Regions from separate parts of the Streptomyces sp. NPDC051218 genome, predicted to be linked through region 2. Evidence: riboswitches for the same ligand, from Rfam matches in the RefSeq annotation. Region 2 holds a riboswitch; each other region holds the start of a gene.

Region 1 (3,201 bases), on a different contig from region 2:
TCTGCTCCAGGAGGATCGTCGTCGCGTTCGGGTAGTCCTCCTCGAACTGGAGGATGTTGCGGATCGTCGCGCCGCGGAAGGCGTAGATCGACTGGTCCGCGTCACCCACGACACACAGCTCGGCGGGGTCGTCCCCCTCGCCTCCGGAGGGGCCGACCAGCTCGCGCACCAGGGCGTACTGGGCGTGATTGGTGTCCTGGTACTCGTCGACCATCACGTGGCGGAAGCGGCGGCGGTAGTGCTCGGCGACGTCCGGGAACGCGCGGAACATGTGGACCGTCGTCATGATCAGGTCGTCGAAGTCGAGGGCGTTCGCCTCGCGCAGTCGCGACTGGTACATCGCGTACGCCTGGGCGAGCGTCTTCTCGAAGCCGTCGGCGGCCTGCCCGGCGAAGGCCTCCTCGTCGATCAGCTCGTTCTTCAGGTTCGAGATCTTGGCGCTGAAGGACTTCGGCGGGAACTTCTTCGGGTCGATGTCCAGATCGCGGCAGACCAGCGCCATCAGCCGCTTGGAGTCCGCGGCGTCGTAGATCGAGAAGGACGAGGTGAAGCCGAGCTTCTTCGACTCGCGGCGCAGGATGCGGACACACGCGCTGTGGAACGTCGACACCCACATCGCGTTGGCCCGCGGCCCGACGAGCTGCTCGACGCGCTCCTTCATCTCGCCCGCGGCCTTGTTCGTGAACGTGATCGCCAGGATCTGTCCCGGGTGCACGTGCCGCTCGGCCAGGAGATACGCGATGCGGTGCGTCAGGACCCGGGTCTTGCCGGAGCCGGCGCCCGCGACGATGAGCAGCGGGGAGTCCGCGTGCACGACGGCCGCGCGCTGGTTCTCGTTCAGCCCGTCGAGCAGGGCGGCCGGGTCCAGCACGGGGCGGGGGGCGCCGCCGCGGTAGTGCGCGTCCCGGGGCACGGGCGCGTCGAACTTCCCGTCGAACAGATCATGCGGAACGGATTCCGGCGCACTGTCCTCGGGCGGCGGCGGGGGCTCCCCCTCCGAGGCCCGCGAGGGCTGGAGGTCCGCCAGGAAGCTGTCATCAAAGAGGCTGCTCATCGCCTCCCGAGTCTAGGCGGCCCCACTGACAACCCGCCCCGGGTTCCGGTCACGTCACTCCGCTTACGCCCCGCTCGCGGACGGTAACTCTCCGCTTCGGCACGACGTGCGCGCGTCAAGAGCTTCGTAAAGTAACGAAAACGTATCGGGCATATCGAACATCAACCTTCACACGGGCCACACGAGTTGGCTAGCGTGCTCCGCGGGCTGCTCGTACTCCCACCGGCGAACCCCGCCGGGAACGGGTGGCCTCCGCCGAGTTCGATCTCCTCGGAGCCGGGGACCCACGATGAACTTGGGGTGAATCGGTCCCGTACGAAGTACGGGACTGTAGGGCAACCTTCCGGAACCACCCGCCCGAACCCGACAGCTAACCCGGTAGGCGGTCTACGGAAGGAGTCGCCTCCCTTGGCGTCGCACCGCAAGCCGCGGACCCGCATTGCCGGCCTACGCACCGCCCCCGCCCTCGGCATCACGACGGCGGCCCTGACCTCCGTGGCCCTCCTGTCGCAGAGCGCGCAGGCGGCACCGTCCGCGCCCGGGAAGCCCAGCCTCGAAGAGGTGCAGAAGAAGGTCGACGACCTCTACCAGCAGGCGGGTGTGGCCACCCAGAAGTACAACTCGGTCAAGGAGCGCACCGACAAGCAGCGCAAGAAGGTCGACACCCTTCTCGACGATGTGGCCGAGCGCACCGACAAGCTGAACGAGGCCCGCCAGGAGCTGGGCACGTTCGCCGCGGCCCAGTACCGCACCGGCGGGGTCTCCGACACCGCCACGATGATGCTCGCCGAAGACCCGCAGGGGTACTTCGCCCAGAACCACCTGTCGGACCGGCTGACCGCGCGCCAGAAGAAGGCGGTCGACGACTACCAGACGCAGCAGGCCTCGGCGACGAAGCAGCGTACGAAGGCAGCCGAGAGCCTGGAGACGCTGAGCGACTCGCGGGACGAGCTCAAGACGAGCAAGAAGACCGTCCAGAAGAAGCTGGGCCAGGCGCGCACGCTGCTCTCGGATCTGACGGCCGAGGAGAAGGCGCGGCTCGCGGCGATCGAGAAGAAGAAGGAAGAAGAGGCCAAGCGCAAGGCCGCCGAGCTGGCCCGCAAGCAGGAGGCCGAGGCGGAGGCCAAGCGCAAGGCGGCGGAAGAGGCCGCGGCCAAGGAGCGCGAGAAGGACAAGGAGACCCCTGACGCGGGCTCCGGTTCGGACACGGGCTCGGGCACCGGCTCCGGCGCGGGCTCCGGTGACACGGACAGCGGTTACGCGACGAAGGCCGCGAAGGTGATCAACTTCGCCGAGGCCCAGATCGGCAAGCCGTACGTGTGGGGCGCCACAGGCCCCGACTCCTACGACTGCTCCGGGCTCACCCAGGACGCGTGGAAGGCCGCGGGGATCTCCCTGCCGCGTACGACGTGGGACCAGGTGAAGGTCGGCTCGACCGTGAAGACCGCCGATGCCAAGCCGGGTGACCTGGTCTTCTTCTACGACGACATCAGCCACGTGGGGATCTACATCGGCGACGGCAAGATGATCCACGCCCCGAAGCCGGGTGCGAACGTCCGCGTCGAGTCGATCTACTACATGCCGATCCACAGCGTGGTCCGCCCCGCGTAACCGGCACACCCTCGCTCCGTCACACCCTCACGAGAAACGGCCCTCCACGCGCGCGTGGAGGGCCGTTTCTCGTCGGTGGCGTCAGGTCCACAGGACCGCGATGAAGATGTTCACGACGGTCAGCAACCCGACGGCGCCGAACATCCCCTTGTCCACCTTCTCCTCGTCGCGCTTCACGTAGACCAGCGCGAGGATCACGATCAGGACGGCCATCTTGATGCCGATCTTGATGTTGTTGACGGGGTTGTCGTCCGCCTGGTTCAGGCCCACCAGGATCACGCCCGTGACGAGCATCGTGAGCGCGCCGTGCAGCATCGCGGGGCTGAAGCGGGCCGTGCCTTGGCCCATCTGCTTCATCTGGGTGAGGAAGCCGCCCAGGAGGGAGGCGATGCCGATGATGTGCAGGCCGACGAAGAGATGGGTGAGAACGTCCATGGTTCCGGAGCCTAGCCGGGGCCTTATCACCGCCCCGTAGCCAGGTGGGTCCCGAGCACCGCATCGGTCACGCGCCGATGCGAAGGGCGCCGGTCCGGCGG
Region 2 (3,201 bases):
CCTCGAAGTCCCGCTCTCGCGCCTCCCGAAGGCGCTCGGCCTGCTCTCCGACGCCCTGCGTGCTCCCGCCTTCGCGGACAGCGAGATCGAACGCCTCGTACGCAACCGCCTGGACGAGATCCCGCACGAGGCCGCGAACCCGGGGCGCCGCGCCGCCAAGGAGCTGTCCCGGCAGCTCTTCCCGGCGACCTCCCGCATGTCGCGCCCCCGCCAGGGCACCGAGGAGACGGTCACGGCCATCGACTCGGCCGCGGTGCGCACCTTCTACGAGAAGCACGTGCGTCCCGCGACGGCGACCGCCGTGATCGTGGGCGACCTGACCGGCGTCGACCTGGACGCCGTCCTCGCCGACACCATCGGCGCCTGGACGGGTGGCACCGCCGAGCCGCGTCCGGTGCCCCCGGTGACCGCGGACGACACCGGACGTGTCGTCATCGTGGACCGCCCGGGAGCCGTCCAGACGCAGTTGCTCATCGGCCGCGTGGGCCCGGACCGGCACGACCGCGTGTGGCCCGCGCAGGTGCTCGGCACGTACTGCCTGGGCGGCACCCTCACCTCACGCCTGGACCGCGTCCTGCGCGAGGAGAAGGGATACACCTACGGCGTACGGTCGTTCGCCCAGGTCCTGCGTTCCGCTCCGGACGGCAGCGGCGCGGCGATGCTCGCCATCAGCGGCTCCGTGGACACCGAGTCCACCGGCCCGGCCCTCGACGACCTGTGGAAGGTCCTGCGCACCCTCGCCGCCGACGGCCTCACGGACGCCGAGCGCGACGTCGCCGTGCAGAACCTGGTGGGCGTCGCCCCGCTCAAGTACGAGATGGCGGCGTCCGTCGCGGCCACCCTCGCCGACCAGGTCGAGCAGCACCTGCCGGACGACTTCCAGGCCCAGCTGTACCGCCAGTTGGCCGAGACCGGCACCGTGGAGGCCACCGCCGCCGTGGTGAGCGCCTTCCCCGTGGACCGTCTGGTGACGGTGCTCGTGGGAGACGCGTCGCAGATCGAGGAGCCCGTCAGGGCGCTCGGCATCGGTGAAGTGAGTGTGGTCACGGGGTGAGTGCGGGGTGCGCCTGAACTGAGTGATAGTCAGGACATATCGGGACCCCAGTGGCGGGAAAACGCTGCTGGGGTCCTCATATGTCCGAATTAGTATGGAGGTTACGTGTCTGACCTGTGGCGTGCGCTACAAAAGCTCTGATCCGTTTGTCGTTTGAAAGATGACCCGCTTAGCGTCTGGTCCGGCTGTTCGTCATGCAGTACGCCGCGCCCGCGGCACCGGACAGTCATCGCCGAGTCCCCGTACGGCGCGAGCCAGGGGAGCCGGGGACCCACATGTCCCTTGGGGTGAATCGGGAACCTCGCCGTGAGGTGAGGGACTCGTAGGAGACCTTCCTGCTCCGAACCCGTCAGCTAACCCGGTAGGCGAGAAGGAAGGAAAGGATCAGCCGCTTCATGGCGTTCACCCGTGCCACCGGGAAGCACCGTCGCCCGAGCCGCCTCACGCGTACGACCGCGAACGTGGCGGGCGTCGCCGCCCTCACCACCACCGGTGTCATCGGAGGCCTGGCCGCTCCGGCGCTCGCCGCCGACGACGCGGTGACTCCCCAGCACACCGGCCTCACCCAGGCGATCTCCGTGGGCGACTCGCTCGCCCAGAGCGTCGACGCGCAGGCCGCTGCCCAGCAGCAGGCCGCCGACGACGCCGCAGCGGCCAAGAAGGCCGAAGAGGCCGCCAAGAAGAAGGCCGAGGAGGCCAAGCGCAAGGCCGAGGCCGAGGCGAAGGCCAAGGCCAAGAAGGAGCGCGAGGCCAAGGAGCGTGCCGCGCGCGAGGCCGAGCGCAAGCGCCTCAACAGCTACGTGTCGCCGATCACCGGCTCGTCCATCTCCACGGGTTACCAGACCGGTGGCGCCATGTGGTCCTCCGGCAGTCACACCGGCGTCGACTTCCACGCCGCGTCCGGCACCTCGGTCCACGCGGTCGGCTCCGGCACCGTCGTCGAGGCCGGCTGGGGCGGCGCCTACGGCAACAACGTGGTCATCAAGATGAACGACGGCACGTACACCCAGTACGGCCACATGTCGTCCCTCGGTGTCACGGTCGGCCAGGCGGTCACTCCGGGCCAGCAGATCGGCCTCTCCGGCTCCACCGGCAACTCCAGCGGCCCGCACCTCCACTTCGAGGCCCGCACCGGCGCGGACTACGGCACGGACATCGACCCCGTCTCGTACCTCCGCTCGCACGGCGTCAACGTCTGATCCCGGAGATCCAAGGCGGTCGCACGAAGCGCACCTGATTCACCGAAAGCCCCGGCTCGTCGAGAGCCGGGGCTTTCGCCGTTCCCGTATCTCCGTTGGCCAAAAGTATCCCCGGATTTCGGCCGACCATCGGAAATTCGGCGGCTCTGCAATAGAGTCGCCGAACAGGCGTCGACAGACCGCGTTTCGCGGGGATTAAGGCGGAGGTCAGTCATGCGCATTCCCGCGCACTCGGTATGCACGGCCATCCGGGACGACATCGTCTCCGGTGTCTACGAACGGGGCGGCCGGCTCACCGAGGAACTGCTCGCGCGCCGCTACGGGGTCTCCCGCGTCCCCGTCCGTGAGGCCCTGCGCACCCTGGAGGCCGAGGGCTTCGTCGTCACGCGCCGGCACGCGGGCGCGTGTGTCGCCGAGCCCACCGAACAGGACGCTGCCGACCTCCTGGAGGTCCGCGCGCTCCTGGAGCCGCTGGGCGCGGCCCGCGCCGCACAGCGCCGCACGGAGGCGCACCTGAAGGTCCTGCGCGGCCTCGTCAGGCTCGGCCAGGAGCGATCGAGGCGCGGCCGGAGCGAGGATCTGCGTTCCCTGGGCGGCTGGTTCCACGAGACGCTCGCCCAGGCGTCCGGCAGCCCCGGCCTCACGGCACTGCTCACCCAGCTCCGGCACAAGATCGCCTGGATGTACGTGGTCGAGGCGTCGGCCGCCCCCGCGGAGGCCTGGGCGGAGCACGCCGCGATAGTCGACGCGGTCGCCCGCGGGGACGCGGAGCGGGCCCGTGCGCTCACCGCGCAGCACACGGAGCGGACGGCAGCCGCGCACCGGCCGCGGTTCGTGCGCCAGCTCTCCGGCGTGAGGGGTTCGCAACCTTCCGTAAACACAGCGGGTCTGCGCCTTTAACAAAGGCGCCGTATACAAAGAAGTGCATAGAAGTGCTATTGGGCGGGG
Region 3 (3,201 bases), on a different contig from region 2:
GTCAGGGCGGGACGCGCGCTGCGGCTCTCGCTGCTCATCGCGCTGGCGTTGCTGTTCCTGATCCCCTTCTACCTCCTCGTGCGCAACGGCCTCTCGTCCGAGAGCGACATCACATCGCCCGAGTGGACCTTCTTCCCCTCCACACTGCGGTGGGGAAACATCGAGGAACTCTTCGACGACACGTCGGTACCGTTCGCCCGCTCTCTGCTCAACTCCTCGCTCATCGCGGTCGCGACGACGCTCGGCACGCTGCTGCTGGCCTCACTCGCCGGCTACGGCCTGGCCCGCATCCCGTACCGCCACGCGAACAAGGTGTTCTACGCGATCCTCGGCACCCTGATGGTCCCGGCCTCCGTCACCTTCGTGCCGACGTTCGTCCTGGTGTCCTCGCTCGGCTGGGTGTCGACGCTGCGCGGTCTGATCGTCCCGACCCTGTTCTCCGCGTTCGCGTGCTTCATCTTCCGGCAGTACTTCCTCGGATTCCCACGGGAGTTGGAGGACGCGGCGCGTGTCGACGGGCTCGGTTACTGGCGCACGTACTGGCGGGTGGTCGTGCCCAACTCCAGGCCGGTGTTCGCGGCGGTGGGCACGATCGTCTTCATCGGCGCGTGGAACTCGTTCCTGTGGCCGCTGGTCATCGGCCAGGACCGTGACGCGTGGACGGTGCAGGTGGCTCTGTCGTCGTTCACCACATCGCAGGTGATCAGACTGCACGAACTCTTCATCGCGGCCGCCGTGTCGATCGTGCCGTTGCTCGTGGTGTTTCTCTTCTTCCAGCGGTGGATCGTGGCGGGGGTGGAACGCTCGGGCATCGACGACTGACACCACCGCATCGTGCAGGCCTGAGCCCCGGACACCTGGCGGGCCGGGGCTCAGAGCGGAAGAAGGGCGAGGGGCCGGATACGCGGCCGTGCGGCCTAGTACGGGCCGTTCACGTTGTCGATCGAGCCGTACCGGTCGGCCGCGTAGTTGCACGCGGCGGTGATGTTGGCGACCGGGTCGAAGCTGTCCAGCGAGGTGCCGGGCACGTGGTAGGCGTCGAACGTGGGCGCGATGACCTGCAGGAGCCCCTTGGACGGGGTGCCTGCGGCAGCGTTGACGTCCCAGTTGTTGGTGGCCAGCGGGTTGCCGGAGGACTCGCGCATGATGTTGCGGTGGATGCCCTCGTACGAGCCGGGGATGCCGCGCTGGGCCATGATGTCGAGCGATTCCTTGATCCACCCGTCGAGGTCGTTCGTGTACGCCTTCTTCGCCGGGGCGGAGGCGGGCTCGGCGGCGGACGCGTCCTTGCGCTCGGAGCGGTCCGCTCGCTCGGCGGGGGCCTTCTCGCCGAGGGTGAGCTTGAGGCCGGGGTGGATCAGGGCCGGGTTGCCACCGAGGGCGTCACGGTTGTCCTGGTACAGCTTCTTCCAGCCGCCGCTCAGCGAGTGCTCGCGGACGATCTTGGAGAGGGTGTCGCCCGCGGAGACGACGTAGGTCTTCGGGGCGGCGGCGGGCTTCGCGGCCGCGTCAGCCGGCGCGGCGGTGGCGGCGGTCGCGCCGAGAACCGGGAGTACGAGCACGGCCCCACCCGTGCCCGCGGCGGCGAAGCCCCGGCTGAGCGAGCTGGACTTGGGACGGCGGTGCTTACCCTTTGCAGGCATGACGAAATTCCTCTCCGTCGCCTACGAGGTGAGCTGTCGGGTTCGGACGGGAGATGTCCGGTCGCACAGCACGTGCGACTTCACCCCTAGCCGTTCCGCAATGCGGATCGGCGGCTTACCTGGGTCCCCCGCTCCTGCCGAGCGTCAGTGATTGATGGGAAGGGTTTCCGGACAGCGGCAGGATTCGGCGTTCCATCCGGATTGAGGTGACGTTAAGCGAGAAAGGCCGGACGGAACAAGGGCGGAATTCAATTAGGGAATGCGAGAGTCCCGCCCTCGCCGAGAGGGACCGCGCTCCTCCAATGATCGAATAGCCCCAACTTTCTTTGCGGAGAACGAAAGCGCGCCGATCTGTCTCCCTCGGACCCTGGGCGGTCGATGTGACCTATTCCACTGAATGGGAGAGGGGTGGGAGGGGAGTCGCGCGCGGTTTGGATCGCGCCATTTCGTGCTAGGGCTGCGCAATACGGGACAGGCTTTATTTGCGTCATTAACGGTGTGTAGAGGTAATTTATGCGGGCAAGATGGACACGGAGTGTGGGTGATGTTCTGTGCAAAAGGGGCATTTTGTTCATCGGTGGGGTCGATGAAGGTGGTGTCCCGGGCCAGGATGACTTCCTCGTCAGCCCGAGAGATGGCGCGGCAGAACAAAACCCTTTCGGTATCTGGCACTTGCAGGGAGGGCGATTGCGGCACGCGCGCGAGGAGTTCGAGGTGGTCCGCTTTCGAGGAGTTCGCTATCGGCGTTGTCGCTGAGCCAGGCGATGTGGTCTCCAAGAGCGGTCAACGGGTCCAATAAATAGGCCGGTTGTGGGTTTGCGTCCGAGGGCGTAAACGAAACCTGGGGCCGGAAGCGGGCGCGGTGCTAGATGTCGCTGTCTCCGCTGGGTAGTTCGTTGTGGCCCTCGGTCCAGTTGTTGACCCACCCGCACACCCCGCACGCGTAGCGGCCGTTGACGCCCGACACCTGGGTTCCGCACCGGCGGCAGTCCGTCGTGGTGATCTCCTGGGAGTCCAGGAATGCCATGGCCGGCGTATGGGGCCGTTCGGATGTCATGCGCTCGACCCTATCTGTGAGGTTGAGGTGGGCCTGGGGCGGTCATGATCAGGCGTGTGATGCAGGTTCCTCCGAAGCCCTGAGCGCCCTCGCTCAATGCCATTCCGAGCAGGGGAGCTGAGGCGATGACGACCTCAGTGCTGCGGGCCTATTCGCGTTACGGGGAGCCTGAGTTCGGCAGCACGCGGATCGAGTTGCGTCCCGAAGCCGCCCACGTCCCGTTGCTGTACGGGCTCGGAGTGACGCTTCCCGCGATCCAGTGGCACGTCGACGCGGCTACCGAACTCCCGCCCGGCGCAGCATGGTTGGCGTCCCGCGCGGCCTGGCCCCACGGTTGGGCTCGGAGCGACCGGCCAGGCAGGGCTTCGACAGGGCCGGTTGCACATCGAGGCGGTGGCCGACGGACGCTAGGCGGCCTCGGTGTGGTCGGTGTTCACGCTGAGGTTCGCTCGGGCGTGCGCGAGGTTGCCGTGACCGCCTGTGGGGTCTGCTCGGGCTCGA
Region 4 (3,201 bases), on a different contig from region 2:
CGATCTGCTCGATGACGGCGAGGACGGCCTTCTCCACGCCCTTGCCCTGGTAACGGTTGGGGTCACCGTCACGGAGTTCGATGGCCTCGAAAGCACCGGTGGACGCACCGGACGGAACGGCGGCACGACCCGTGCTGCCGTCGTCGAGGCCGACCTCGACCTCGACCGTGGGGTTGCCTCGGGAGTCCAGGATTTCCCGGGCTACGACGACGTCGATGGACGGCACGAGCATCTCCTTCTGGGATGTGACGCGGGTACGCGAGGCGTTGGCCTCGCGGACACGAGCCTAACCGGCTCCCGGGCAACAGCCAGCCGAGCGACCGTCCTGTGGACAAACCGAGAGCGAAATGTTTACGAACGGAACAAACATACCCCGCCCCGGTGCGTACGGGGGATACGCGCACCGGGGCGGGGTGGACCCGTGGGGGCGGGGCCGGGAACAGCGGCTACTGCCTAGCTGAGGTGGAGCTGCTGGCCCGGGTAGATCATGTCGGCGTTGTCGATGATGTCGCCGTTGAGCTTGTACACCTTGTGCCAGCCGCCCTTGACGTCCTTGGCATCGGCGATCTTGGAGAGGGTGTCACCCTTCTTGACCTTGTACTCGCCGTCGCCCTTCTTGACCGTCTCGCCGGTCGGGGTCTCGACGGTCTTCTTGGACTCGGTCTTCGGAGCCTCGGCCTTGGGAGCGGCCTGCTGCGGCTGCTCGGTCTGCGGCGTGGGCTGGCTCTTGGGCTGCTCCTGGGTCTGCTGCGGGGCGCTCTCCTGCGCACCGCCACCCTCGTTGGAGGCGCTGGAGAGGCCGACGCCGCAGCTCGGCCAGGCACCCTTGCCCTGGCCCGCGAGGACCTTCTCGCCGATCTCGATCTGCTGGGCCTTGGAGGCCTTGTCGGCGGTGGGCGCGTACTTCGTGCCGCCGTACGCGGACCAGGTGGACGACGAGAACTGCAGGCCGCCCGTGTAGCCGTTGCCGGTGTTGATGGACCAGTTGCCGCCGGACTCGCACTGGGCGACGGCGTCCCACTCGGAGTTGGTCGCGGCGGAGGCCGAGCCGGCCGCCATCAGCGGGGCGGCGACGGCGACGCCGGTGACACCGGCGAGCGTGGCGACGCGAGTGGCCTTGGACGCGCGGCGGTGCTTGCCCTTGCTGGAAAACAGCATGAGTGATCCCCTCACCGACGCCTGCGAGGTGAGCTGTCGGGTTCGGGCCGATGAAGTTGCCCGGCCGCACTTCCTGAGTGCGACTTAACCCCTAGCCGTTCCCGTCCGTCTGCCCGCCTCGCTCTCGCGAGGCGTTCAACGGCCGGGCCCGGCGCAAACCTTGGGTCCCCCGCTCCTGCCTACGGCGCATGACGCGACGACTGTTCCCGAACGGCCGTTGGCAGGACTCGGCGTACCGACCGGCGGGGCCCGCTGTGGCGAGCGGTCACGACCGTAGTCATGCGATCGCCGGAATTTCAAAGACGATCAGGGCTTCTGAGACCCATGTCTCACTTGCGCCAATTGGGACAACGAGCGCAAAGCGACTCGCCAACTACCCCTACTTTTCGCCCAAATCGAGGCTCTGACCGGGCAGGATGAGATCGGGGTCGGAGCCGACCGACTGCTCGTTCTCGGCGTACAGACCGGCCCACCCGCCCTGCACGTCGTGCTCGTCGGCGATGGTCCAGAGGTTGTCTCCGGAGCGGACCGTGTACGTCCCCTCGGAGCCGTCCTCCTTGCGCTCGTCGCCACGGGAGGCGTGCCGGCCCGAGCCCTCGCGAGGGGCGTCGGCGGACGGCTTGTCGTCCGCGCTGTCGCCGCGGTGGCGGCCTTCGCCCTCGCCGGTGGAGGGGGTGGGGGCGGGCGAAGTCTCATCGTCGGGGCCGGACTTGTCCGTGTGTCCCGACTCGGGCGAGTTATCCGCCTTGCCGTCTTCGTCGTGATTCTTGTCTCGTGACGCGTCGTCGGCGGCGGGCTTCTCGGACGGCTCGGCGCTGTCCGAGGAGTCGGCCGACCCGCTCGGTGACGTACTCGGCTCGGGCGAATCGCCGGAGTCCTTCGTGTCCGACGGCTTCGACGACTCCGGCGATTCCGACGACCCGTCAGAGTAGTCGGAGCCGGAGGGGTCAGAGGGGTCCGCGGGGATCGTCGTGATCGGGGCACCCGGGTCGACGTCGGCGGCCGCACCGTCCTGGGTGAGGCCGGCGATCGGCGCGCAGCTCGGCCAGGCCTCGGGCCCCTGGTCGTCGAGGACCTTCTCGGCGACGGATATCTGCTGCGAGCGGCTGGCCTGGTCGGCGCTCGGCGCGAAGTCGAGGCCGCCGTAGTCCTCCCAGGTCTGCTGGGAGAGCTGGAGCCCTCCGTAGTAACCGTTGCCCGCGTCCGCGCTCCAGGACGCGCCGCTCTCGCACTCCGCGAGCTTGTCCCACGTGGCGGTGTCCGCCGCGCTCGCGCTGGTGGCTCCGAGCAGCGGGATGGCGATGGCCGATCCTGCGACTCCTGCCGCGACGATCAGGGCCGGGGCCTGGCGGGGGCGTCGGTGACGACCATTGCCGGAGAGCATGCGGTTGCCTTTCGCGTGACTGGAGCGACGACTGCGGCACGGGATGCCGAGTCGTCGGTGAACGTAGCGGCAGTCGAACGCTTGTCACAAGTCGATGCAGCGGAGATCACGTGAAAGTCACAGTCCTGACGGTTCGTCAGCTAAACGTCGTTCCAGGTGCCGAATCTTTGCTCTTCTGTGCGGGTGTGAACTCCACGGGCAGCGTGCGCAGTCCGCGCATGATGAGCCCGCCGCGCCACCTCAAATCACCAGGTTCTGCCGCAAGGCGCAGGTCAGGGAGGCGGCGCAGGAGCGTCGCGAGCGCGGCCTGACCCTCGAGCCTGGCGAGGGGCGCGCCGAGACAGTAATGAATGCCATGGCCGTAGCCGAGGTGTTGGTTGTCGCGGCGGGAGAGGTCCAGCGTGTCCGGCTGAGCGAATCGCTCGGGGTCGCGGTCGGCGGCGGCGAGGACGACCAGGACGGGGTCGCCGGCGGCGATGTCCTCCCCGCCGATCGTCAGCGGCTCGGTGGCGAACCGCCACGTGGCGAGTTCGACGGGACCGTCGAAGCGGAGGAGCTCTTCGAGGCCGGTCTCCAGGAGCCCGGTGTCGCCGTCCCTGAGGGAGTCCTGGAGGCGCTCGCGCTGCTCGGGGTGGGTGAGGAGGGCGTAGGTGCCGTTC

The links. Region 2 has a riboswitch for cyclic di-AMP ahead of ACIBCK_RS13150 (M23 family metallopeptidase). Riboswitches for the same ligand answer to the same signal wherever they lie in the genome.
Region 1: linked by a shared signal. The riboswitch ahead of ACIBCK_RS26950 (NlpC/P60 family protein) and the one ahead of ACIBCK_RS13150 (M23 family metallopeptidase) in region 2 are both predicted to bind cyclic di-AMP.
Region 3: linked by a shared signal. The riboswitch ahead of ACIBCK_RS10535 (transglycosylase SLT domain-containing protein) and the one ahead of ACIBCK_RS13150 (M23 family metallopeptidase) in region 2 are both predicted to bind cyclic di-AMP.
Region 4: linked by a shared signal. The riboswitch ahead of ACIBCK_RS14085 (transglycosylase family protein) and the one ahead of ACIBCK_RS13150 (M23 family metallopeptidase) in region 2 are both predicted to bind cyclic di-AMP.

The regions. Positions count from the first base shown of each region.
Region 1 is NZ_JBITEU010000009.1:250,572-253,772, reverse strand. Features, by position in the region: gene pcrA (DNA helicase PcrA) at 1-1,054, opposite strand, end outside; cyclic di-AMP (ydaO/yuaA leader) riboswitch at 1,298-1,455, shown strand; gene ACIBCK_RS26950 (NlpC/P60 family protein) at 1,463-2,665, shown strand; gene ACIBCK_RS26945 (hypothetical protein) at 2,747-3,100, opposite strand.
Region 2 is NZ_JBITEU010000003.1:487,422-490,622, reverse strand. Features, by position in the region: gene ACIBCK_RS13155 (pitrilysin family protein) at 1-1,054, shown strand, start outside; cyclic di-AMP (ydaO/yuaA leader) riboswitch at 1,275-1,437, shown strand; gene ACIBCK_RS13150 (M23 family metallopeptidase) at 1,450-2,253, shown strand; gene ACIBCK_RS13145 (GntR family transcriptional regulator) at 2,467-3,153, shown strand.
Region 3 is NZ_JBITEU010000002.1:907,951-911,151, forward strand. Features, by position in the region: gene ACIBCK_RS10530 (carbohydrate ABC transporter permease) at 1-822, shown strand, start outside; gene ACIBCK_RS10535 (transglycosylase SLT domain-containing protein) at 918-1,643, opposite strand; cyclic di-AMP (ydaO/yuaA leader) riboswitch at 1,649-1,803, opposite strand; gene ACIBCK_RS10540 (hypothetical protein) at 2,509-2,700, opposite strand; gene ACIBCK_RS10545 (benzoate/H(+) symporter BenE family transporter) at 3,134-3,201, opposite strand, start outside.
Region 4 is NZ_JBITEU010000004.1:108,453-111,653, forward strand. Features, by position in the region: gene eno (phosphopyruvate hydratase) at 1-226, opposite strand, end outside; gene ACIBCK_RS14085 (transglycosylase family protein) at 454-1,158, opposite strand; cyclic di-AMP (ydaO/yuaA leader) riboswitch at 1,162-1,355, opposite strand; gene ACIBCK_RS14090 (transglycosylase family protein) at 1,538-2,542, opposite strand; gene ACIBCK_RS14095 (cytochrome P450) at 2,679-3,201, opposite strand, start outside.